DNA from 2 places in the Micromonospora sp. ATLC20 genome. Region 2 is predicted to be linked to the other one. Evidence: riboswitches for the same ligand, from Rfam matches in the RefSeq annotation. Region 2 holds a riboswitch; the other holds the start of a gene.
What was found. A riboswitch is a leader RNA that binds a small molecule or an ion and turns the genes downstream of it on or off. The one in region 2 is predicted to bind S-adenosylmethionine.
Positions count from the first base shown of each region.

Region 1 (11,890 bases), on a different contig from region 2:
CGAGGCGGACGCCAACGCCCGGGGCATCGCGGCGGCCGGCACGCCGGTACGGGTCGCCTGGTTCACCGGCGGCCACGACGGCGGCTCCGGACCCACCTCCGACTCCGACCGGGTGAAGTTCCTGACCGCGCAGTGGCTCGACCACTACGTCAAGGGTGACGGAGCTGCCCCCGGCGACACGTTCACGTTCTCCCGGATCGCCGGCTTCGACGCGCTCGACCGGGGCCTGGTCGCCACCGGCTTCCGTACCGCCGACTATCCGGGCCTGGCCGGGCAGGATCGCCGCGAGGTGACGCTCGCCGGTCCGCCGCAGCCGGTCGCCGTACCGCCGAACGGCAACCCGGCGGCGATCTCCTCGGTGCCGTTCGCGGGTGCGCTCGGCTCGCTGCTGGACGGCGTCGCCGGTGACATCCCCGGCCAGCACGCCCGCTTCGAGTCGGCGCCGCTGGACGAGCCGGTCGACGTGGTGGGCGCGCCCACGGTGCGGATCAGGGCAGCCTCACCGACCGGCGAGGCGGTGCTGTTCGTGAAGCTCTACGACGTCGACCCGCAGGGCGCCGCCACGCTGCCGTCCGGCCTGGTCGCGCCGGTGCGCCTGACCGGCCTGCCGGCCACCGTCGACGCGGCCACGCCGGTCACCGTGACGCTGCCGGGGATCGTCCGGCGGGTCGAGGCCGGGCACCGGTTGCGGCTCGTGGTGGCGACGTCGGACCAGGCGTACGCCTCGCCGGCCGAACCGGCCGTGCACACGGTGGCGCTCGCCGACGGGCCGCTGACGCTGCCCACCGTCGACTCCACGCCGATCCCCACCACCGCGACGATCTGGCGCTGGGCGCTGGCCGGCCTGCTCGCCGCGATCGTGGCCGGGCTCGTCGTGGTCGTGCTGCTCACCCGCCGCCGGCACCGCCGCCAGGACGACTCCGTGCACCCGGAGTACGCGGGCGTCCCGCTCGCCGTACGCAACCTGCGCAAGGAGTACGCGGACGGCTTCGTCGCGGTCTCCGACGTCGACTTCGAGGTGCACCCCGGTCGGGTGGTCGGCCTGCTCGGACCCAACGGGGCGGGCAAGACCACCACGCTGCGGGTGCTGATGGGGCTGACCCAGCCCACGGCCGGAGAGATCTACGTCTTCGGGCACCGGCTGGTGCCGGGCTCGCCGGTGCTGTCCCGGATCGGCGCGCTGGTCGAGGGGCCGGGCTTCCTGCCGCACCTGTCCGGTCTGGACAACCTCAAGGCGTACTGGCGGGCGACCGGCCGGCCGTGGGAGGACGCGCACTTCGACGAGGCGCTGGAGATCGCCGGCCTGGGCGACTCGGTGCACCGGCGGACGAAGAAGTACAGCCACGGCATGCGGCAGCGGCTGGCCATCGCCCAGGCCATGCTCGGCCTGCCCGAGCTGCTGGTGCTGGACGAGCCGACGGACGGGCTGGACCCGCCGCAGATCGCCGAGATGCGCCGGGTGCTCCAGCGCTACGCCACCGACGGGCGGGCGGTGCTGGTCTCCAGCCACCTGCTGGCCGAGGTGGAGCAGACCTGCACGCACGCGGTGGTGGTGAACAAGGGGCGGATCGTGGCGTCCGGCCCGGTGGAGGACATCGTCGGCGAGTCGCCGAGCGTGCTGTTCGAGGTGAGCGACCCGGACGCGGCCCGGACGGTGCTCGACCGGCTCGACGGCGTACGGGTGCTGCCCGACACCGAGGGCGGTCTGGTGGTCGACACCAACGGCACCGCCCGCAGCGAGGTGGTGGCCGAACTGGTCCGCGCCGGCATCGGGGTGGACCGGGTGGTGCCCCGGCGCCGCCTGGAGGACGCGTTCCTCGCCCTGGTGGGCGAGAACTCTCGGGGAAGCGGGGACCGGTGATGGCGGGTTCGTCTGTGGCAGAGTCGCCTGGCGGCGGCACGTCCGGTACGGCGGCGCCGGGCGCGGGCGGGGCGGCTGCCGGTTACCGGCCCTCGGCCACGCTCCCGTTCGCGGCGGAGTTCCGGCGGCAGGCGTCGCGCCGGCGTACCCAGCTCGCGCTGGGGTTCATGGTGCTGCTGCCGCTGATCATCCTGGTGGCGTTCCAGTTCGACGCCGGGGACGACGACGGCGGCGGGCGGGGCGAGTTCTCCAGCCTGGCCGACCTGGCCACGTCGGGCGGGCTCAACTTCACCCTGTTCTCGATCCTGGTGTCCGCGTCGTTCCTGCTGGTCGTGGTGGTGGCGCTGTTCTGCGGCGACACGGTGGCGAGCGAGGCGAGCTGGGGCAGCCTGCGCTACCTGCTGGCGGTGCCGGTGCCCCGGGCCCGGCTGCTCGCGGTGAAGCTGGTGGTCGCGCTCGCGTACTCGGGGCTGGCCCTGCTGTTGCTGGCCGGCACCGCGCTGCTCGCCGGCACGCTCCGGTACGGCTGGAAGCCGCTGAGCAGCCAGGTCTCGGCCGAGCTGGCGCCTGCAGACGGGTTGCTGCGGTTGCTCGGCGTACTCGGTTATCTCGCGGTCGTGCTGCTGGTGGTCGCCGGGCTGGCGTTCCTGCTGTCGGTGACCACGGACGCCGCGCTGGGTGCGGTCGGCGGGGCGGTGCTGCTGTGGATCCTCTCCAGCATCCTGGACCAGATCACCGCGCTGGGCGGGCTGCGCAACCTGCTGCCGACCCACTACAGCAGCGCCTGGCTGGGGTTGCTGTCCACGCCGATGCAGACCGACGACGTGGTCAAGGGCGCGTTCTCGGCGGTCGTCTACGCCACGCTGTTCTGGGGCCTGGCCTTCTGGCGCTTCACCCGCAAGGACGTCACGAGCTGAGGTGACCGGACGGGGTCGCGGCGGGGCGGCCGGGCCCATATCATGGGAGCGTTCCCATGAGATTGTCCCGCCTGCAAAGATATCGATTAACATCTATCAATAGTCCCGCCATCCTGGACGGCGTCCGCCACCCGTACCAGGAGGTTCCCATGATCCCGGCGCAGCTGAAGGCCCCCGCACTGTCCCTGTTCCGCATCGTCACCGGCCTGCTCTTCCTCTGCCACGGCGCCGCCTCGATATTCGGCGTCTTCGGCGGCAATCCGGCCACCGGCGGCGCTGTCCCGTTCGCCACCTGGCCCGGCTGGTGGGCGGCGCTGATCCAGCTCGTGTGCGGCGCGCTGGTGCTCGTCGGCCTGTTCACCCGGCCGGCCGCGCTGCTCGCCTCCGGTTCGATGGCGTACGCGTACTTCGTGGTGCACCAGCCGCACCACCTGATGCCGATGCAGAACGGCGGCGAGCTGGCCGCGCTCTTCTGCTGGTCGTTCCTGCTGGTCGCGGTGCTCGGCCCGGGCAACTGGGCGATCGACGCGCTGCTGGCCCGCCGCAACGCCGTCCCGGCCGAGCGCGCCGCCGCGCCGGCCTCGGTCCCGGTCTGAGCGTCCGCGCCGAACCAGATCCCGGTCGGGGCGCTCCCGTGCCGGGTTCTGGTTCTACAGCGGATTGACCGGCGGCGTCGTGGGCGGCGGTGGGGCGGCCGGCGTGGGCGTGCCGGCCGGGCCGGGCTCCCGGCGCTTCCACGCGCTGACGCCCAGCCGGCCGGTGTTGCCGAGGTCGATCGGCCCGTCCAGGGCGACCGGGTACGCCGGCCGGCCGGCCACCGGCGCGACGTCGAGTTCGGTGCCGTCCGTCGCCACCACTGTCGGGTCGGTGACCAGGTTCCGCCAGATCAACGCCGCGCCGGCCCGCTCGCCGGGGGCCAGCACGATCCGGGTGGGCGGGTGGTCGAAGCCGGAGGTGATCGGCTTGGCACCCGGGATGATCCGCACCTCGATCGGGTCGCCGTCGGCGTCCCGGAGCGTGACCGCCGGATAGCCACGCAGCTCGTACGGCTGGTCGCCGCAGTTGAGCAGGTCCAGGCCCATCGCCCGCAGCCCCATCGCGGCGCTCACGCCCAGCTCGGTGATCGCGATGCCCTCGGGGGAGCAGGTGGCGGCGGGTGCCGGCCCGGCCGTGGGGGCGCCCGGTCGCGGCGGCACCGTGGTCAGCGGGTCGACACCGGTGAGGGGCGGGTCGGGCAGCCGCCCGTCGGCGGGCCCCTGCGCCGGGGCGCAGGCGGTCAGCAGCGCCACGCCGGTGAGGGCGCCGATCAGGCGCGCCGGTCTCCGCATCCGGCGATCATGCCACTCCGTCGCGCTCGGCGATGACCGCGTCGAGCAGGCCCGGGTAGACGCGGTCCAGTTCCTCGCGGCGCAGCCGAACGTAGCGGGTGGTGCCGGCGACCCGGGTGCGGGTCAGGCCGGCCTCCCGCAGCACCTTGAGGTGGTGGCTGCGGGTCGCCTTGGAGACACCGAACTCGAACGAGCCGCAGGCGTGTTCTCCGCCCGGCGCGAGCGCGCGCACGATCTGCAGCCGGACGTCGTCGGCCAGCGCCGCCAGGACGGCGGTGACGGGCACCTCGCGCAGCTCGGGTTCGTGCAGCTCCATGTGACAACGATAACCCATGTTCGACAATCGTCGAACAAGTTCCTAGAGTCGGGGCGTTGGTTCGACGATACTCGAACATAGGAGCTGCGATGCGTTCCCGTCACGCCACCCTCCCGATCTTCGCCGTGGTCAGCTGGGGCGTCATGTTCCCCGTGCTCGCCAGCGCGCTCACCCGCGTCGACGCCCTCAACCTGACCACCGTCCGGTACGTGCTCGCCACCGCCGTGCTGCTCGCCCTGCTGCTGGCCCGCGAGGGCGTGGCCGCCCTGTCCACCCAGCGGCGCGGGCTCGAGGTGGTGCTCCTCGGCGCGCTCGGCTTCGCCGGGTTCAACACGCTGACGAATCTCGCCCTCGGCCACGCCGCGCCGCAGCAGATCGCGCTGTTCGCGGCCACCGTGCCGCTGGTCACCCAGTTCGTCCGCTGGGCGCGCGACGGCGTCCGCCCACGTCCGGTACTGCTCGGCATCTCGCTCGTCGCCCTGGCCGGCGTCGGCCTGGTTATCACCCGCGGCCGGCTCGACGGGCTGGGCCAGTTCGGCTGGGGCGGTCTGCTCATGATCGGTGCCGTGTTCGGCTGGGCGTTCTACACCCACGGCGCGAGCCGGTTCCCCGAGTGGTCCGCGCTGCGCTACACCACGCTGACCGCCGTCGCCGGCATGATCGCCATGATCGGCGCCAGCGCCGTCGCCGACCTCACCGGGCTCCAGCACGCGCCGTCCACCGCCGACCTCGTCGCCGTCGCTCCGCAGCTCGCGTACGCGGTGCTGGTCGCCGCCGTCCTCGCGGTGCTGGCGTGGAACACCGGCGTGCGGCGGCTCGGCCCGGCGAATGCCGCGCTGTTCATGAACCTGGTGCCGGTGGCCACGTTCGCGGTGCAGATCGTGCGCGGATACCGGCCGGTCGCGGTGGAGCTGGTGGGCGCCGGGCTGACCATCGCCGCCCTGGTGGCCGCGAACCTCGTCACCCGTGCCCCCTCGGCAGCGGCGACCGCGACGGCGCCGGCACCGGTCGCGGTGGTGGACCGGCCCGCGGTGGTGGACCCGGTCGCGGTGGTCGGACGCTGAGCCGGCCCACAGCGTGGGATCCCGAGGTGGCGCGGCCGTGAGCAGCGCATAGACTCGGCGGCACAACTGAATACCTCATCCAGAGGGGCTGAGGGATACGGCCCGACGACGCCCCGGCAACCACCCGCACGCTCGACGACGAGCGACAGCGGGCAGGTGCCAATTCCGTCCCCGCCGCACCCGGCGATGCGGGGAAAGATGAGAGGAACTCCTCGACATGACGTCGACGCTTCCCGTCGCCACCGGTATCGACACCACCCTCAGCCCGGCCCGCGCCCTGGTCTGCCGCGCCTGTTCGGCGCGCTACCCGCTGGCCGCCCAGCACGCCTGTTACGAGTGCTTCGGGCCGCTGGAGGTCGACTACGACACCGCCGCGCTCGCCACCGTCACCCGGGAGCAGATCGAGGCCGGTCCGGCGAACATCTGGCGGTACGCGGCACTGCTGCCCGCCGGTCAGGACCCGGCCACCCGGGTCACGCTCGACCCGGGGCTGACCCCGCTGGTCGCCGCCCCGAACCTCGCCGCCGAGCTGGGGCTCACCGCGCCGCTCTGGGTCAAGGACGACAGCGCGAACCCCACCCACTCGTTCAAGGACCGGGTCGTCTCGGTGGCGCTCACCGCCGCCCAGGCGCTCGGCTTCACCCGCTACGCCTGCGCCTCCACCGGCAACCTCGCCAACTCCGTCGCCGCGCACGGGGCCCGGGCCGGCGTGCCGTCGGTCGTCTTCATCCCCGGTGACCTGGAGCAGGGCAAGGTCGTCACCACCGCCGTGTACGGCGGCGACCTGGTCGCCATCGACGGCTCGTACGACGACGTGAACCGGCTCTGCGGCGAACTGGTGGAGACCGACGAGTTCGAGGACACCGCGTTCGTCAACGTCAACGTGCGGCCCTACTACGCCGAGGGCTCCAAGACGCTCGGCTACGAGGTGGCCGAGCAGCTCGGCTGGCGGATCCCGGCCCAGGTGGTCATCCCGATGGCCAGTGGCGAGCTGCTCACCAAGATCGACAAGGCGTTCACCGAGCTGGTCGAGATCGGGCTGGTCGAGGCGCCGGCCGGTGGCTGGAAGGTGTTCGGCGCGCAGTCGGCCGGCTGCAACCCGATCGCCACCGCGCTGCACGGCGACACCGACACGATCACGCCGGTCAAGCCGGTCGGCATCGCCAAGTCGCTGAACATCGGCGACCCGGCCGCCGGGCTGTACGCGCTGGAGGCGGTGCGCCGTACCGGCGGCTGGATGGACTACGCCGACGACGACGAGATCCGCGCCGGCATCCGGCTGCTCGCCCGTACCACAGGGGTGTTCGCCGAGACGGCCGGCGGCGTGACCGTCGCCGTGCTGCGCAAGCTGGTCGAGTCGGGCCGGCTCGACCCGTCCGCCGAGACTGTCGTCTTCAACACCGGCGAGGGCCTGAAGACGCTCGACGCGGTGGCCGCCCAGGTCGGCCCCACCCACCGCATCAAGCCCAGCCTGCGCGCCGCCCGCGACGCCGGCCTCCTCGCCTGACGGTCCCTTCTCCCGCCACCCCGGCCGGGCCGGGGTGGCCGGGTGGGGGAGGTGGGGCTCGCCCGGGTGGGGGATCGGGTGAGACCGGTGGGTAACCGGTGATGTGCGGTGAGTGCCAGAAAACCACCCTCAAGGACTTGACGGCAGGAACCGGACGGCGCAAGATGCTTCGTGCGGGAGGGCATCCGCCGGAGACTTTTCAAGTTCTTGCGACCCAACGCCGGAGGCGTTGTGCGGACGTCCCTCCCGACCAACGTTCGAAGGGGTCGGCGGAAAACCGCTGGCCCCTTCGCTGTGTCCGGCGCACCCTCGGTGGCATGACGCTCACCGTGACGCCGCTGGATCCCACCGACCGGCAGACGCTCGACGCGGTGTACCGGATCGCCTGCGCCGCCCAGGCCGTCGACGAACCGGACCTTCCGCCGACCTGCCGCCGCCGCTTCGAGGCGCTGCTGTCGCACCCGATGCCCGGCATCGAGGGACGCTGGCTCGTCGCCCGCCTGGACGGGCTGCCGGTCGGCTGGCTCCGGCTGCACCTGCACACGATCGAGAACACCGAGAACGCGAGCGTCGAACTGACCGTCGACCCGGCGTACCGGCGGCGCGGCATCGGACGCGCGCTGCACGAGCACGGCGTCCGGCTGCTCCGCGAGCGCGGCGGCAAACGCCTGGTCGGCTCGACCGCCGCCGCGCTGCCCGGCGAGGAGGACCAGGTCTTCCCCGGCGCCGCGTTCGCCGCCGCCCTGGGCGCCGAGCCGGCGCTGGCCGACGTCCGCCGCCGGCTCGACGTGACCGGGCTCGACCGTGACCGGCTCGCCGCGCTGCTGGCCGAGGCCCGCGCCGCGGCCACCGGCTACCGGCTGGTGCGGTGGCGCGAGCACGCGCCCGACGAGTACGTCGCGGACGCCGCCTACCTGGAGGGCCGGCTGCTGCTCGACGCGCCCATGGGCGAGCTGGACTGGGAGCCGGAGCGGATGGACGCGGCGCGGGTGCGGGACGCGGAACGGGCGCTGGACGCCCGGGGCGTACGCCGCTACAACACCGGTGCGGTGCACGAGGCGACCGGCCGCCTGGTCGGCTGGACCCAGCTCAGCCTTGACGCGAGCAGCACCGACCACGCCTGGCAGCAGATCACCCTGGTCGACCCCGATCACCGCGGCCACCGGCTCGGCCTGCTCTGCAAGGCGGAGAACCTGGCGTACGCGCTGGCGCACGAACCGGCGTTGCGGGCCGTCGACACCTGGAACGCGGCGGCGAACCGGCACATGATCGCGATCAACGAGAAGCTCGGCTTCCGCCCGGTGGCCGGCTCGATCGACTGGCAGTTGACGACCTCCCGCCATGCGCGGCCCCGCGCCTGACGCGACCGTCCGAGGCGCGGCTACCCGCCCGCGCGGAGCCGCGCGCTGAGTTCCGTGATCGCCGCGTGGAAGTCGTCGTCCGGCTCGAAGCGGTGCCGGTTGACGGCCGGCGGCACGGTGTCGGTCGGCGGGATCAGCAGGCCGCGCGGGTCGCGTACGCGCCGATCGACCCGGCCGGCCGGATACGCCGGCGAGGCGTCCGGGAACACCGGGCCCCCGATCGGGTCGGTGCGCCGCCACAGGTTGATCCAGCGCCAGCCGATCCGCTCGCCCACCTCGTGCAACTGTCGTTCGTTGACGTACGCCGGGAAGATCCGGGCGTACAGGCGCGTCAGCGGGGTGACGTAGGTGAGCAGAGCGAGTCGGCGCAGGCGGTCCGGGGGTAGTTGGAGCACGGTGGCAGCGGCCAGTACGCTGCCGTGACTCTGCGCCGCCAGGATGACGCCGTCTCCCCCGGCGGTCAGGGTGCGGATCCGCCGGGTCAGATCCGGCACCACTCGCTCGGCGTAGCAGGGGGGCGCCAGGGGGTGCGTCGCCCGCGGCCAGAACGTGGCCAGTTCCCAGAGCACCGCGACCATCCGTCCGGCCGGGGACCGGGGGCCCCGCAGACCGACCACCGCGAGGGCGACCGCGAGCCATACGATGACAAAGGTCCCCAGATCGGTCACGAAGACGATCGGTAGGCCCAGCTTCGGCCCGCCCAGCTCCAGCGCCAGCTGGCCCGGCCCGCCGTACCACGGTGACATCCCCGCCGCGCCGAGGGTCAGCAGCACGAGGGCCGCGGACGTCGTCAGCAGTGGCGCGCCGAGCCGGTCGGAGAGCCAGGAGCGGACGATCGCCCGCCGGACCGCGCGTACCCGCTCGGGTGGCACCCGGGGCACCTCCGGGAACTCCTGTCGGACCAGTTCCTCCGCGGCCCGCAGCCGGCGGGCCCGGCCGAGCCGACCGCCGGCCAGCGCCAGCAGTGCCGCCACGGGCAGCGCCAGCGAGATTCCCAGGATCACCCAGCGGAAGGCGGCGGGCGGCCACAGCGGCGGCGCTCCTGGTGGCAGCGGGCGGGCCAGGGTCGGTTCCGACCCCCGGTCGAGATACCCGGCCAGCAGGAAGTTGACCGCCGCGGAGTAGGCCACCGCCATCCCGACGGCGAGAGTCGTGAGCACCGGCGCGCCCAGCCCGAGAACCATGATGTGCGGCCTGATCGAGGGCCGCCGTCCCTGCACGGCCGTCCTCACCCCGAGCGCCGTCACCAGGACGACCTGAGCGACGAACAGGGCGGAGGACATCTCCTCCGAGCCGGGCAGGGTGTCCTGCGCCCGCCACGAGGGGCGCGGCACCAACGCGTAGGCCAGGGCCAGGGCCGTGAGCCCGAGGGCGGCCAGCCGCACCGAACGGACGATGATCTCGCTGCCCGGCCCGGTGCCGCGCCGCTCGACGGATGGGCGGCAGAGCACCGCGAGCGCGACGGCGAGCAGCGCCGCGTCGGCGGCCAGCAGCACGTACCCGATGGGGGACCGGTCCTGCCCGGTGACGGGAAGCAGGAGCGCGACGTCCAGCGTGCCGAGCGCGATGGCCACGTGCAGCGAACGCAGGCGGCGCAGCAGCGCCCGGGTGTCCCAGAAGGCCGGCTCGTCCAGCCGGTCCGCGCCCACACCCTGGGCGGCGCCGCGAGCGTCCTCGGGGAGCTGCCAGGTCCGGGCGCTCAGTCGCCACAGCACGGCGATCCCGGCAATCGGCACGATCGCCAGGATCGCCAGCCGGGCGCCGACCGGAACCCCGGCGAGCCAGGACACCCACCGCCGCGCCTCCACGCACCGGGGGTAGGCGGTGCACTGCCAGGCGACCAGGTCGAGGGAGACACCGACGAGGGAGAGCACGTACAGGGCGGTCAGGGTTGCGGCCAACAGCCGGCAGAGAGCGCGGTCCACCGCCGCCTCGCGTCCGGCCACCGGCAGCATCCAGACCGCGATGTTCGCGAGCATGAACGGCAGCAACAGGACCAGCAGCAGGGTCCGGCGGGCCCGGCCGCCGGCGAGCGGTCCCCAGCGGTACGCCTCCAGCGTCACCCCGCCCGGGCCGGTCGGATCGCCGAAGCCCGGCCGGGGACGGTAGAACCCGGCGTTCGCGTCACCGGCCACCCGGACCACGATCGGGCGGTCGAGGATGGCCTCGGGGCCACGGTCGCCGACCCCGTGTACCCGGATCTCTGTCATCCGCATCGGTACCACCCGTCGTCGTCGCCGGTGCGGCATACCCGACGTGCGGTGTGCTACGCCCTCCCCGGTCACGACCGCGGACAATCTCCAGTTGTGACACGCCCCTACTGATCTGGTGCCTTTCTGTTGCATGATGGCGGGCATGACGGAGACCCCGCACCCCCTGTACGACAGGCACCGCGAGACCCTCGACCGGGCGCTGACCGCCATCGCGGAGCGCGGGTACTGGTCGGCCTACCCCGAGTCGCCCAGCCCCCGGGTGTACGGCGAGACGGCCGCCGCCGACGGCAAGGCCGCCTTCGAGGCGTACCTGGGCGGCGACTTCCCGCTCGACCAGGCCGGTGACGGCACCACAGTGGCGACCGAGACCAGCCCGTTCGGAGTGGCGCTGGACGTGCGCTACCCGCACGCGAGCGCCGACCAGCTGGTGTCCGCCGCGAGCGCGGCGCTGCCCGCCTGGCGCGACGCCGGCCCGCAGGCCCGCGCCGGTGTCTGCCTGGAGATCCTGGACCGGCTGCACCGCAACGTGTTCGAGCTGGCGAACGCGGTGCAGTTCACCAGCGGCCAGGCGTTCGTGATGGCGTTCCAGGCCGGTGGCGCGCACGCGCTGGACCGGGCGCTGGAGGCGATCGCCTACGCGTACGCGGAGATGACCCGTCACCCGGGGACCGCCGGCTGGGAGAAGGCCGCAGGCAAGGGCGACCCGTTGCGGATGACCAAGACCTTCCACGTGGTGCCGCGCGGGGTCGCGCTGGTCATCGGCTGCAACACGTTCCCGACCTGGAACTCGTACCCCGGTCTGTTCGCCTCGCTGGCCACCGGCAACCCGGTGGTGGTGAAGCCGCACCCGCGCGCGGTGCTGCCGCTGGCGATCACCGTCAAGTACGCCCGCCAGGTGCTCGCCGAGGCCGGCTTCGACCCGAACCTGGTGCAGCTCGCTCCGGAGACGGACGGCGAGAAGCTCGCCACCACGCTGGCCCTGCACCCGGCGGTCAAGATCGTCGACTTCACCGGCTCCACCGAGTACGGCGACTGGCTGGAGGCGAACGCCCGGCAGGCCGCCGTCTACACCGAGAAGGCCGGCCTGAACACGGTGGTGATCGACTCCACCGACGACTTCGCCGGGCTCTGCCGCAACCTCGGCTTCACGCTGACCCTGTACAGCGGCCAGATGTGCACCACCTCGCAGAACCTGCTGATCCCGCGCGACGGCATCTCCACCGACCAGGGGCACAAGAGCTTCGACGAGGTGGCCGCCGGGATCGCCGGCGCGGTCGCGAAGCTGACCGCCGACCCGGCCCGGGGCGTCGAGCTGACCGGCGC
Region 1 covers NZ_JBXUOV010000153.1:1,737-13,626, reverse strand. The annotation lists partial or broken gene AC2CHG_RS24480 (ATP-binding cassette domain-containing protein) at 1-1,861, shown strand, start outside; gene AC2CHG_RS24475 (ABC transporter permease subunit) at 1,861-2,778, shown strand; gene AC2CHG_RS24470 (DoxX family protein) at 2,928-3,374, shown strand; gene AC2CHG_RS24465 (DUF4232 domain-containing protein) at 3,429-4,106, opposite strand; gene AC2CHG_RS24460 (ArsR/SmtB family transcription factor) at 4,114-4,422, opposite strand; gene AC2CHG_RS24455 (DMT family transporter) at 4,512-5,486, shown strand; SAM riboswitch class I at 5,559-5,691, shown strand; gene thrC (threonine synthase) at 5,704-6,993, shown strand; gene AC2CHG_RS24445 (GNAT family N-acetyltransferase) at 7,311-8,354, shown strand; gene AC2CHG_RS24440 (hypothetical protein) at 8,375-10,570, opposite strand; gene paaN (phenylacetic acid degradation protein PaaN) at 10,710-11,890, shown strand, end outside.
Region 1: it holds a riboswitch for S-adenosylmethionine, as region 2 does, so the genes downstream of both, thrC (threonine synthase) here and AC2CHG_RS02785 (aminotransferase class V-fold PLP-dependent enzyme) in region 2, are expected to answer to the same signal.

Region 2 (11,890 bases):
TACGCGATCTGCGCGGCTGGCTCATCACCACCTGCTCCCGGATCTGCCTGGACGTGCTCCGCTCCGCCCGGGTGCGCCGGGAGGCGTACCCCGGTCAGTGGCTCCCCGAGCCGATGGTGACAGCGGTGCCGGCGGCGGACGGGTTCGCGCCCGACCCGGCCGAGCGGGCGGTACGCGCCGACCAGCTCGGCACCGCGCTGCTGGTGGTGCTGGAACGGCTGACGCCGGAGCAGCGGGTGGCGTTCGTGCTGCACGACGTGTTCGCGGTGCCGTTCTCCGGCGTGGCGGACGTGCTCGCGGTGACGCCGGAGGCGGCCCGTCAGCTGGCGTCGCGCGCCCGCCGGGCGGTGCACGGGCCGGACGCGCCCCGGCACAGCGCCGACCTCGCCGAACAGCGGCGGGTGCTCGCCGCGTTCGCCGCCGCCGTGGAGTCCGGTGAGCTGGAGCAGCTGGTCCGCGTACTCGCCCCGGACGTCGTGTCGATCGGCGACGCCGGCGGCCACTTCCCGGCCGGCCGCCGGCCGGTGGTCGGCGTCGACTCGGTCGCCCGCCTGCTCCTCGGCCTGTACGGCCAGGCCCGGCAGCGGGGTGGCCTGCGCGGACGCCCGGTGCTGGTGGACGGCACACTGGGATGGCAGACGGAGTTCTTCCACCGGGACGGGCGAACCATCCGGATGGTCACCTCGTTCGCCGTCCACGAGGGGCGGGTCACCGGCGTGTTCAACCAGCTCAACCCAGCCAAGGTCGGCGAGCTGCCGCCGCTGGGACCGGACGCCGCCTGGCCGCCGCGCTGGTGAGCCGGCTCAGACCACCAGTGCGAGCCACTTCCGGTACGACGTGGCGAACGGCTCGGTGCCGTCGCCGAGCGCGCCGAGCAGCCAGCGGGACGCGGCCTCGGCCTCGGTGACCACGTCCTCCGGGTAGCCCCAGCGGGCCCGGTGCACGGCGAACTCGTCCTCGTCGCGCAGCTCGACCAGGCCGGTCTCGCGGCGACGCACCACGTCCAGGTCGAGGTCGATCAGGTGGACCGTCTCCTCGCCCTCCCAGCGGGCCGGGGTGGCGATGTCGCAGTAGACCTCGCTGGTGCGCGGCGGCGGGTTGAACATGCCGGTCCACCAGCCGTGGTGCGGCACCAGCAGGACGAACGGGATCCGCTCGACCGACGGGCGGCCGTGGTAGACGGACTCGGTGCCGGCGGGCACGCCGAGCCAGACGCCGAGATCGTCCTCGGCGAGCCGGCGGGCCGGGTAGTCGCGGTGTGCGCTGCCGTCGTACTTGCGGTAGATCACGCGGACCACATCGCTCGGCATGCCTGGCACCCTAACCGATTCCGGCCACGCCACGCGATCGGGAGGTAACCGGACGCGACCCGCCGTCCCGCCACGCCGTCGGAGCGGCCGGACCCCCGTCGGTGCCGGCGGGTACGGTCGCACGGTGACCCCGTCCCGCACCGCCACCGGCCCGGCCGTCCCGAAGAAGCGCCGCAAGGGCCGCGCCGGTGCCGGAGAGCTGCTGACCGCCGCGGTGGGCGCGGTTCCGGGCGGCGCGGCCCGGCCGGGTCAGCAGCAGATGGCCGAGGCGATCGAGCGCAGCATCGCCTCCGGAGAGCATCTGCTGGTGCAGGCCGGCACCGGCACCGGCAAGTCCCTGGCGTACCTCGCTCCGGCGCTGACAGTGGACGGGCCGGTGGTGGTCTCCACCGCCACGCTGGCGTTGCAGTCCCAGCTCGTCGAGCACGACCTGCCGAGGCTGGCCGACGCGGTCGAGCCGGTGCTGGGCCGCCGCCCCACCTTCGCCGTGCTGAAGGGGCGTCACCACTATCTCTGCCTGGCCCGGCTGGACAGCTCGGTCGAGGACGAGCCGGACGACGCGCTGTTCGACGCGCCGCGCGCCGGCAACAGCGGCGGCACCAAGTGGCTCGGCGAGGCGGGCCGGCTGGGCAAGCAGGTGCAGCGGCTGCGCGACTGGGCCGAGGAGACCGCCACCGGCGACCGCGACGAGCTGGATCCGGGCGTGGACGACCAGGTGTGGCGCAGCGTGTCCATGCCGGCCCGGGAGTGCGTGGGTGCGAGCCGCTGCCCGTTCGGGCAGGAGTGCTTCGCGGAGGCGTCCCGGGCGCGCGCCCGCGAGGCCGACATCGTGGTCACCAACCACAGCCTGCTCGCCGTCGACATGCTCGCCGGGCGGCACATCGTGCCGCCGCACAAGCTGCTCGTGGTGGACGAGGCGCACGAGCTGGCCGACCGGGTCTCGTCGGCCGCCCAGGCGGAGCTGGTGCCGGAGCTGATCGACAGGTCCACCCGGCGGGCCCGGCCGCTGCTGCGTCCCGACGTGGCCGAACGGCTCACCGAGGCGGGTGACGCGCTCGCCGTGGGGCTGGCCGAGGCGCCGGCCGGGCGGCTCACCGCAGGTCTGCCGCCCGCGCTGCGCGAGGCGTGCACGCTGCTGGACTCGGCGACCCGGGCCGCGCTGGAGGGGATCGGCGACGTGAAGGCCGACGACCCCGATCCGGTACGCAAGCAGCAGGCCAAGGCCGTGCTGGACGAGCTGTCCACCACCGCCCAGCGGCTGTTGGAGGAGGCCGACCACGACGTCGCCTGGGTCGAGAAGCCGGACAACGGCAGTCGCCGGGCACTCGTCGTCGCGCCGCTGTCGGTGGCGGGCACGCTCGCCACCCACCTGTACGAGGAGCGCACGGTGGTCGCCACCTCGGCCACGCTGGCGCTGGGCGGCCGCTTCGACACGGTGGCCCGGGCGCTGGGGCTGGACGCGCCGCCGCCCGCCCCGCCGTCACCGGCCGCCGCCGCGATCGCCACCGCTGCCGCCGCGGGCCGTTCCCCGGTCACGCCGGTGGCCGCCGCCGAGGGCAGCCGCGCGTCGATCGGCACCGTCCCCGCGACCGAGGGGCCGGGCTGGAGTTCGCTCGACGTCGGCTCGCCGTTCGACTACGCCCGGCAGGGCATCCTGTACGTCGCCGCGCACCTTCCCCGCCCCAGCGTCTCCGGGTTGCCCGGACCGGCCGGTGAGGAGTTGCTGGCGCTGGTCGAGGCGCTCGGTGGTCGTACCCTCGGGCTCTTCTCGTCGCGACGGGCCGCGCAGCAGGCCGCGGAGCTGGTGCGCGCGCGGACCGACCTGCCCGTGCTGCTCCAGGGCGAGGAGGCGCTGCCGCTGCTGGTACGCCGGTTCCGTGAGGTGCGGGAGAGCTGCCTGTTCGGGGTGATGTCGCTCTGGCAGGGGGTGGACGTGCCGGGCGACGCCTGCCAGCTCGTGGTGATCGACAGGTTGCCGTTCCCCCGCCCGGACGAGCCGCTCGCGGCGGCGCGGGCGGCGGCGGTGGACGCCGGCGGCGGCTCGGGTTTCGCGGCGGTGAGCGTGCCGATCGCGGCGGTCCGGCTGGCCCAGGGTGTCGGCCGGCTGATCCGGGCCACCGGTGACCGGGGCGTGGTGGCGGTGCTCGACTCGCGGCTGGAGACGGCACGCGGGTACGGCCCGTTCCTGCGCCGCTCGCTGCCGCCGTTCTGGTACACCACCCGGCCCGAGGTGGCCCGGGGCGCGCTGGAACGGCTCGCCAAGAGCTGACGCCCGCGCCTCCCCGGGCGGGGTGACGCGGGCGTCGGCGGGTCTTTCCTGTTCAGGGCGCCTGGGAGGCGACCACCACCGCGTCCGGCGGGGTGTCCGGCACGGTACGCGCGGCGAGCCGGCGCACCGCGGTGTTGAGGACGGCGATCAGCGGCACCGCGACCAGCGCGCCGGCGATGCCGGCGAGCACCACTCCGGCGGCGATGCCGATGATCACGGCGAGCGGGTGGATGGCCACCGCGCGCCCCATGATCAGCGGCTGGAGCACGTGGCCCTCGACCTGCTGCACGCCGACCACCACGCCGAGGATGATCAGGGCGGTCACCGGGCCGCTGTCGACGAGCGCGACCAGCACGGCCACCACTCCGGACAGGAACGCGCCGACGATCGGGATGAACGCGCCCAGGAAGACCAGCGCGGCCAGCGGGAACGCGAACGGGATGTCGAACAGCACCAGGAAGATGCCGATGCCGACCGCGTCGATGAAGGCGACGAGCACCGTGGCCCGCACGTAAGCGCCGAGCGTCGCCCACGACGCGCGACCGGCGTCGTCGACCTTCCAGCGGGCCGCGACCGGCAGCAGCCGGACCAGGAACCGCCAGATCGAATTGCCGTCACGCAGGAAGAAGAACGTGGCGAACAGCACGAGCACGGTGCCGGTGAGCACCTCGGCGAGCGTGGCGGCGGTGCTGAGCGCACCGCTGGTGAACCGCTCGGTGTTGCCGTTGATCCAGTTCTGCGCCTCGTTGATGTAGCGGTCGAGCTGGCTGTCGGACAGGTGCAGCGGGCCGGTCTTGAACCAGTCCTGGATCTGCCGAACGCCCTGCGAGGACTTCTCGCTCAGCTCCGGTACGCCCTTGATGAACTCGTTGACCACCAGCGTCAGCGTGCCCACCACGGCGGCCAGGCCGCCGACGAGCACCACGCCGGTGGCCAGGGAGCGGGGCAGGCGGGCCCGGAGCAGCCAGCCGACCGCCGGGGCGAGCAGCGCGGAGAGCAGCAGCGCCACGGTCAGCGGGATGATCACGATGCTGATCGTGCCGACGATCTTGAGCAGGGCCCAGGTGACGATGCCGATCACGATCAGGCGCCAGCACCACGCGGCGGCGATGCGCAGCGCGTGCGGCACCTCCGTGTCGTCCCGGCTCACAGTCGAGGAGTGCATCGCCGCCGGCGGCTGGACGCCCACCACCGTCGCCTCCGGCGCGGCGGGCGGCCCGGGCGAGGCGGGCGTGGCCACGCCCCCGTCCGCCGCCTCCGCGGCGGCTGCCCGCCGGGTCCGGGCGGCTTCGCGGCCCGACTCGTACGCACGGCGGAGCCGTCCGCGCATCCGCTCCATGCGGCTCAAGCGCACCTCCGGCAAATCGGCCCCACCGGGTCACAGGGGGCACAGGATACGTCCGTACGCCCCACCCTAGGGCGACTCGGCCACACATTGCCCTCCCGGCGCTCTCACCAACCACGCCGGAATCGACGGACGGCCACGCGGTAGCGTCTTCGCGTGACCGCCGACCAGAGTCTCGACGCCGGGCTGCCGATCCGCCTGCTGCACGACCGCGTGCTGGTGCGTACCGAGGGTGCGGAGGGGGAACGCCGCTCCACCGCCGGCATCGTGATCCCCGCGACGGCCGCCGTGGGCAAGCGGCTGGCCTGGGCCACAGCGGTCGGCGTCGGGCCGAACGTCCGCGCGATCGTGGCCGGTGACCGGGTGCTGTTCGACCCGGACGACCGCTCCGAGGTCGAGTTGCACGGGCGGGCGTACGTGCTGCTGCGCGAGCGGGACGTGCACGCCGTGGCGGCCGAGCGGGTGGAGAGCACCGCCGCCGGCTCCACCGGTCTGTACCTGTAGTCCTCCCCTCCGACGCCGCTCGCTCCGCGGCGGTGCCGTTTGCGGCGCTGCCCGGCGGGAAGCCCAGGCACCTCAGCGCGCCCTGGGGAGGGACACCATGCCGGTAGTGATCAAGAAGATCCTCGCCTGGGGATTCCTCGCGTTCCTGATCTACTTCATGGCGTTCCGGCCGGACGGCGCGGCGCAGGTGTTCAAGGGCATCGGGGCCGCGCTGATGGCCATCGCCCAGGGGCTCGGCGACTTCCTGACCGGCCTGATGAGCTGACCGGCGTCCCCGACGAACCGGCCGGCCTCAGCGCCCGGGGTGCCAGGGCGCGCCCGGGTCGTGCCAGCCGCCCGGGCCGTGACCGCTCGGGCCGTAGCCGCTCGGCGGGAAGGCGGGCGGCGGGGCCAGCACCACCGGGATCGGCACCACCGGGTCGTCCGGCGCCTCCACCGGGCGCTGCGAACCGTCCGGGAACCGCAGGTGGTAGCGCTGACCGTCCCAGACCCCGACGGGCGCCTGCGGGTCACGACCGACGAAGTACGACCGGTACGCGGTGATCGCGTCCAGCAGCTCCCGTTCCTCCCGTGCCGTCCGCTCCCGCTCGGCGGGCTTGTGATCGAGCCCCCGGCGCATCCCGTCGCGCAGCAGCGCCAGCCGGGTCGCGGCGAACTGGTAGCCGCGCATCGCGCGTACCCCGCCCTCACCGGCGACCCGCCGGGCCCAGGTACGCGCCGCGTGCCGCCGGCCCAGGCTCCCCAGCGCCGCCACCTCGGGCGGGGTGAGCCAGCCCGCGCGTACGTAGTCGGGCAGCGTGCGCTCGGTGAGCCGGCCCTCCCAGGCGCGCAGCCAGATCGCCAGCCCCACCATCGCGAAGAAGATCGGCATCATCAGGCCGATGAAGCCGTAGAGCGCGATCACCGGCTGCCCGATGGCCTGGGCCAGCGTCGGCAGCAGGTTCCAGGTGCCGTGCAGGATCATCGCCACGAGCAGCCCGGCGAGCGGCGCGAGCACCCGTACCCGGCGGTCGGCGGTACGCGCCGCGATACCGAGCCCGACGCCGGTCATCGAGGTGAACAGCGGGTGGGCGAAGCCGAACAGCAGGATCCGGCCGATGAACAGCGCGATCACCAGTTGCGTGCCGGTGGCCGGGCCGTACTGCTCCACGCCGGTGCGGTAGCCGTAGCCGCCCAGGTAGAGGATGTTCTCCACCATGGCGAAGCCGACCGCGGAGAGCCCGCAGTAGACCAGGCCGTCGGTGATCCCGGAGAACTCGCGGCGCCGGAAGATCAGCAGCAGGAGCGGGCCGGCCGCCTTGGTCAGCTCCTCGATGAACGGGGCGACGAGCACCGCGGTGAGCGCGGCGGGCAGCCCCAGGTCGTCGAAGATCTGCGCGCCGGTCTGGTTGACCTTCAGCGAGATGGCGGTGGAGACGAAGGCACCCCAGGCGAAGCAGAAGACGAGGTAGGGCAGCGGCTCGGGCTCGTAGCGGTCGAGCCACAGGAGGCAGGCGACCAGCACCGGCACCGGCAGGACCGCCGCGACGGCGCCCACCAGGAGCGCCTCCGCGCCCAGGCTCTCACTCAGCTCGTAGACCATGTAGAGCGCGCCGGCCGCGATCAGCAGCACCACCCCGGCCAGCACCATCGCCCGTCGCCAGCCGAACCGGCGCGACGGCATCCCGGGCGTCGGCGCCCCCGCGGGCGGGGCGGCGGGCGCGTGCGGTGGCGGCGGTGCTGCGCCGGGCGGGGTGTCGGCCATGCGGTCAGCGTAGTCACCCGCGACCCACTGGTCCGGTCGCATCGTCACGGCTATGCTCCCGAACAGGTCACGAGCGCCAGCGTCAAGCCCCGGCTTGCTGGCCGGCAACCCTCGTCGAGGTTCGCGGTGGGGTGCCCCGGGTGATGACCGGGCCCGGTGCCGCTCCGCGCGCCGGGCAAGCGCGGACCCCGTCCCGGCACGCCTGGGGTCCCTGTGACCCGGAGGCTCCGGCATGACCGTCACCCTCGTACCCTCGCTGCCCGTGCTGCCCGCGCCGGCCCGGCCCGACCCGCTCGGCGTGCTCGGCGTACCGGGGGAGATCAACCTGGACCACGCCGCCAGCGCGCCGTGCGCGCGGGCCGCGGCCGACGCGGTGGCCGGGCTTCTTCCCTGGTACGCGAGCGTGCACCGGGGCGCCGGCGCGCTGTCGCGGCGCTGCACGCTGGCCTACGAGCGGGCCCGGCAGACGGTAGGCGACTTCCTCGGCGCCCGCCCCGGCGACCACGTGATCTTCACCCGGAACACCACCGACGCGCTTAACCTGCTGGCCCGGGCGCTGCCCGCCGGCACCACCGTGATCACGTTCGGCGGCGAGCACCACGCCAACCTGCTGCCCTGGCCGCGCGGCTCGGTACGGCTGCCGGTGCCGGACAGCCCGGCCGGGGCGGTCCGGTCCCTCGCGGCGGCGCTCGGCGAACTGGCCCGCGACGCCCGGCCCGGCCTGCCGGTGCTGGTGGCGGTCACCGGCGCCGGCAACGTCACCGGCGAGTGCCTGCCGGTCGCCGAACTGGCCCGGGTGGCGCACCGGTACGGCGCCCGCATCCTGGTCGACGCCGCGCAGCTCGCCCCGCACGCCCCGGTCGACCTGACCGCGCTCAACGTGGACTACGTGGCAGTGTCCGGGCACAAGCTGTACGCCCCGTTCGGCGCGGGCGTGCTCGCCGGGCGCGCGGACTGGCTGGACACGGCCCCGCCGTACCTGGCCGGAGGCGGCGCCACCAGCCACGTCGGCGCGGCGACGCACGAGGTGCGCTGGACGACCGGCCCGGCCCGGCACGAGGCCGGCACTCCGAACCTGCTCGGCGCGGTGGCGCTCGCCGCGGTCTGCGAGGCGCTCGGCGCGGCCGACCGGGACGCGCTGCACGCCCGGGAACAGGCGCTGCTGGCACGGCTGCGTACCGGCCTGGCCGCGCTGCCGGACGTGGTGGAGCTGCGCATGTTCTCCCCCGAAGCGCCCCGGGTGGGCATCGTCAGCTTCGTGGTCGCCGGGCGGGACTCCGCCGAGGTGGCCGCCCACCTGGCGAGCCGGCACCGGATCGGGGTACGCGACGGCCTGTTCTGCGCCCACCCGCTGACCCGGCGCCTGCTGGCCGAGGCCGCCGCCCGTACCGGCCGCACCGACCTGCCACCGACAGCCCTACGAGCCAGCCTCGGCCTGGGCACCACGCCGAGCGAGGTAGACGCCCTACTGACGGCCCTGACCCACCTCTCCTAGCCCTCTCCCCCGCCGCACCCCACCCACTCACTCCCCCGCCTCGTCGATCATGAAGTTGGCCGGCCCGGAAAGCGCTTTCCCGGCAGCTAACTCCATGATCGCCGCCGGACGGGTAGCCGGGCGAGCCCGCCCCCGCGCAGCCTCACCCCCGCCCGGACCACGTGCGGTGATCAAGGAGTTTGTGCACTAGTTGATCTCCTCGGAGTCCACTAACTCCTTGATCAACGCGGTAAGGCGGGGGCGGGAGCGGGGCGGGGGGCGGGGGGCGGGGCGGGGTCAGCCGACGGGTGGGGCTGTGGGTGGGTGGGCGGCGGGGTTCTGGGCTGCGGGTTCGCCCTGGCGGTTCTCGCCGAACGCCTGCCGGACCAGCCGGTTCGCCTCCTCCTGCTCGATCCCGGAGGCCACCATCAGATCGCTCGCCGTGGTACGCACCTGCGCGATCACCACGCTGCCGGAGAAGCCGACCCCCTCGGCGTACGCCCGGCCGGCCTCGCTCACCGCGCGCAGCGACCGTTCGCGGGCCTCCTGCGGCTCCTGCCCGGCGGCGAACTCCTGGCGGAGCAGGCGCACCGACTCGGCCAGGTGACCTATCGCGTCCGGCATCGGCTCAGGGACCGGCTCGTCGTCCTCGATCATGGTGACCGCGCGGCGGATCAGCGTGCCGCTGTTGCGCATCGCCCGGTCGATCGGGTCGGCCGCCTCCGCGTAGTGGGTCAGCTCGCTGCGCCGGTGCCAGCGGGCCGGGGAGAGCGTGCTGGTCTCCTTGGCGCCCTCGATCGCCTCGGAGAGCGCGGCCAGTTCCTCCTTGTTCTCGCGCAGCCGGAACAGCGCCCGCTGGGCCGCGTCCCGGTCCCGGTTGCGCACCGCGTCGGCGCAGGCGTCGAGCTGGCCGGCGAGCAGGTCCAGCGCGGGCCGGGCGGCCCGGTTGATCACCCGTAGCGGGTTGAGCGGCAGCAGGATGGCGGTGACCAGCAGCGCGATGCCGCCGCCGAGCAACGCGTCGATGAACCGGGGGAACTCCAGGTTCTCGGTGGACGGGCTGAGCGTCACGATCAGCACCGCGGTGGCCGCGGCCTGGATCACGATGGCGACACTCGCCCCGGCGAAGATGCTCAGCAGGATCGCCGAGGTCACCACGAGCGCGAGCTGCCAGGCGCCGGTGCCGACGAAGTAGATGAGCGCGTCGCCGACGAGCACGCCGACGGCCACGCCGACGATCAGCTCGACCGTACGCCGGAACCGCTGCCCCACCGAGGCGGCGAGCGTGCCCACCGCGGAGATCGGGGCGAAGACCGGCTGCGGGTTCTTCAGCAGCCGGTGCGAGATCAGATAGGCCAGACCGGCCGCGAGGCCGGCCTGCACGGCGAGGCCGAACGCGGTACGGACCCGGTGCAGCCGGTCGTGCAGCGTCGCCTTGCCCCGGTGCCGCAGTTCCTCCATCGCGGAGGCGATCCGCTGCCCGTCCCGGTCCGCCAGCCCTTCGCGCAGCTTGCCACGACGCAGGAACTGCAGTCGTCCGTCCCGGGCCATGGCCGGTACTACCCGTACCGCTCCGGCTGAATCCCTCCGACCGGGCCGGAGTGGGGCAGACTGCACCCGATGGACGACCTGACGGCACGCTGGCGGGACACGGCACGGGCGGCGGGCGCGACCGATCCGGCGGCTGTCGACCGGGCCGGTGCCCGGCTGCTGGCGGGCTGGCGGGAGCCGCACCGGCGCTACCACGACGAGGCGCACCTGCGGGCGGTGCTCGACGTGGTCGACGCGTACGCCGGTCTGGCCCGCGACCCGGACCTGGTCCGGCTGGCGGCGTGGTGCCACGACGCGGTCTACGACCCGCGCGCGGCGGGCAACGGCAACGAGCGGGCCAGCGCCGACCTGGCCGGGGAACTGCTGGCCGCCGCCGGGCTCCCGGCCGCGACGGTGACCGGGGTACGCCGCCTGGTGCTGCTCACCGCCGGCCACGCGGTCGGGCCGGACGACCCGGACGGCGCGCTGCTGTGCGACGCGGACCTGGCGGTGCTCGCCGCCTCGGCGGAGCGCTACGACAGGTATGCCGTGGCGATCCGCGCCGAGTACGCGCACGTGCCCGATCCGGACTTCCGCACCGGCCGGGCCGCGGTGCTGCGGCACCTGCTCGACCTGCCGGCGCTGTACCGCCTACCCGAGCCGCACGCCCGCTGGGAGGACCGGGCCCGGGCCAACCTGTCCCGGGAGCTGGCCGCGCTCACCTGAGACGCGGTGCTTCGGGCGGCGCAGACCGGCGTCCCGCAGCAGGCGGACGATCTCCCGCGAGGGCACGACGGTGGCGCCCAGCCAGACCGCTGTCCGGAACCGCTCGGCGGGCACGTCGTAGTGGTCGCGGTCGAAGCCGCGCCGGGGCGCGCCGAGCATCTCGGCGAACGCGTGCAGCTCGGCGTAGGAGACGTCGCTGATCAGGTGCGACCAGAGCCGGCCGCGCCAGGGCACGGCGGGCGGGTCCAGGTAGAGCACGGCAACAGACGGTACGCCGGTAGCCTTCCCGGCATGGCCGCCCATCCCCTCCTCGACGACCTGCGGGCCGCGCTCGGTGACGCCGCCGTGCTGACCGACCCGGACCTGCTGGCCGGGCATGAGCGCGACGAGGCCGACCTGTGCGACTCGGGCACCCCGCTGGCGGTGGTACGCCCCCGCGACACCGACGAGGTGGTGGCGGTGGTCCGCGCGGCCGGACGGCACGGCGTACCCGTGGTGCCGCAGGGTGCGCGGACCGGGCTCGCCGGCGCGGCGAACGCGGTCGACGGCGCGGTGGTGGTGAGCACCGTGGCGATGGACGCGGTCCGGGAGATCGACCCGGTCGGCCGGATCGCTGTGGTGCAGCCGGGCGTGGTGAACGCGGCGCTGGCCCGCGCGGTACGGGAGCACGGCCTCTGGTATCCGCCGGACCCCGGCTCGTGGGAGTCGTCCACGATCGGCGGCAACGTGGCCACGAACGCCGGTGGCATGTGCTGCGTGAAGTACGGCGTGACCAGCGAGTACGTGCTGGGCCTGGAGGTGGTGCTCGCCTCCGGCGAGGTGCTGCGCACCGGGCGGCGTACCGCCAAGGGCGTAGCCGGGTACGACCTGACCCGCCTGTTCGTGGGCTCGGAGGGCACGCTCGGCGTGATCACCGAGGTGACCGTGGCGTTGCGTCCGGCCCCGGAGGAGTCACTGACCCTGGTCGCGGTCTTCCCCACCGTGGCGA
Region 2 covers NZ_JBXUOV010000006.1:3,819-15,708, reverse strand. The annotation lists gene sigJ (RNA polymerase sigma factor SigJ) at 1-797, shown strand, start outside; gene AC2CHG_RS02815 (DUF402 domain-containing protein) at 804-1,310, opposite strand; gene AC2CHG_RS02810 (ATP-dependent DNA helicase) at 1,435-3,579, shown strand; gene AC2CHG_RS02805 (AI-2E family transporter) at 3,632-4,918, opposite strand; gene AC2CHG_RS02800 (GroES family chaperonin) at 5,081-5,428, shown strand; gene AC2CHG_RS02795 (hypothetical protein) at 5,526-5,693, shown strand; gene AC2CHG_RS02790 (PrsW family intramembrane metalloprotease) at 5,721-7,214, opposite strand; SAM riboswitch class IV at 7,238-7,360, shown strand; gene AC2CHG_RS02785 (aminotransferase class V-fold PLP-dependent enzyme) at 7,405-8,667, shown strand; gene AC2CHG_RS02780 (FUSC family protein) at 8,944-10,197, opposite strand; gene AC2CHG_RS02775 (HD domain-containing protein) at 10,267-10,902, shown strand; gene AC2CHG_RS02770 (DUF4031 domain-containing protein) at 10,828-11,160, opposite strand; gene AC2CHG_RS02765 (FAD-binding oxidoreductase) at 11,194-11,890, shown strand, end outside.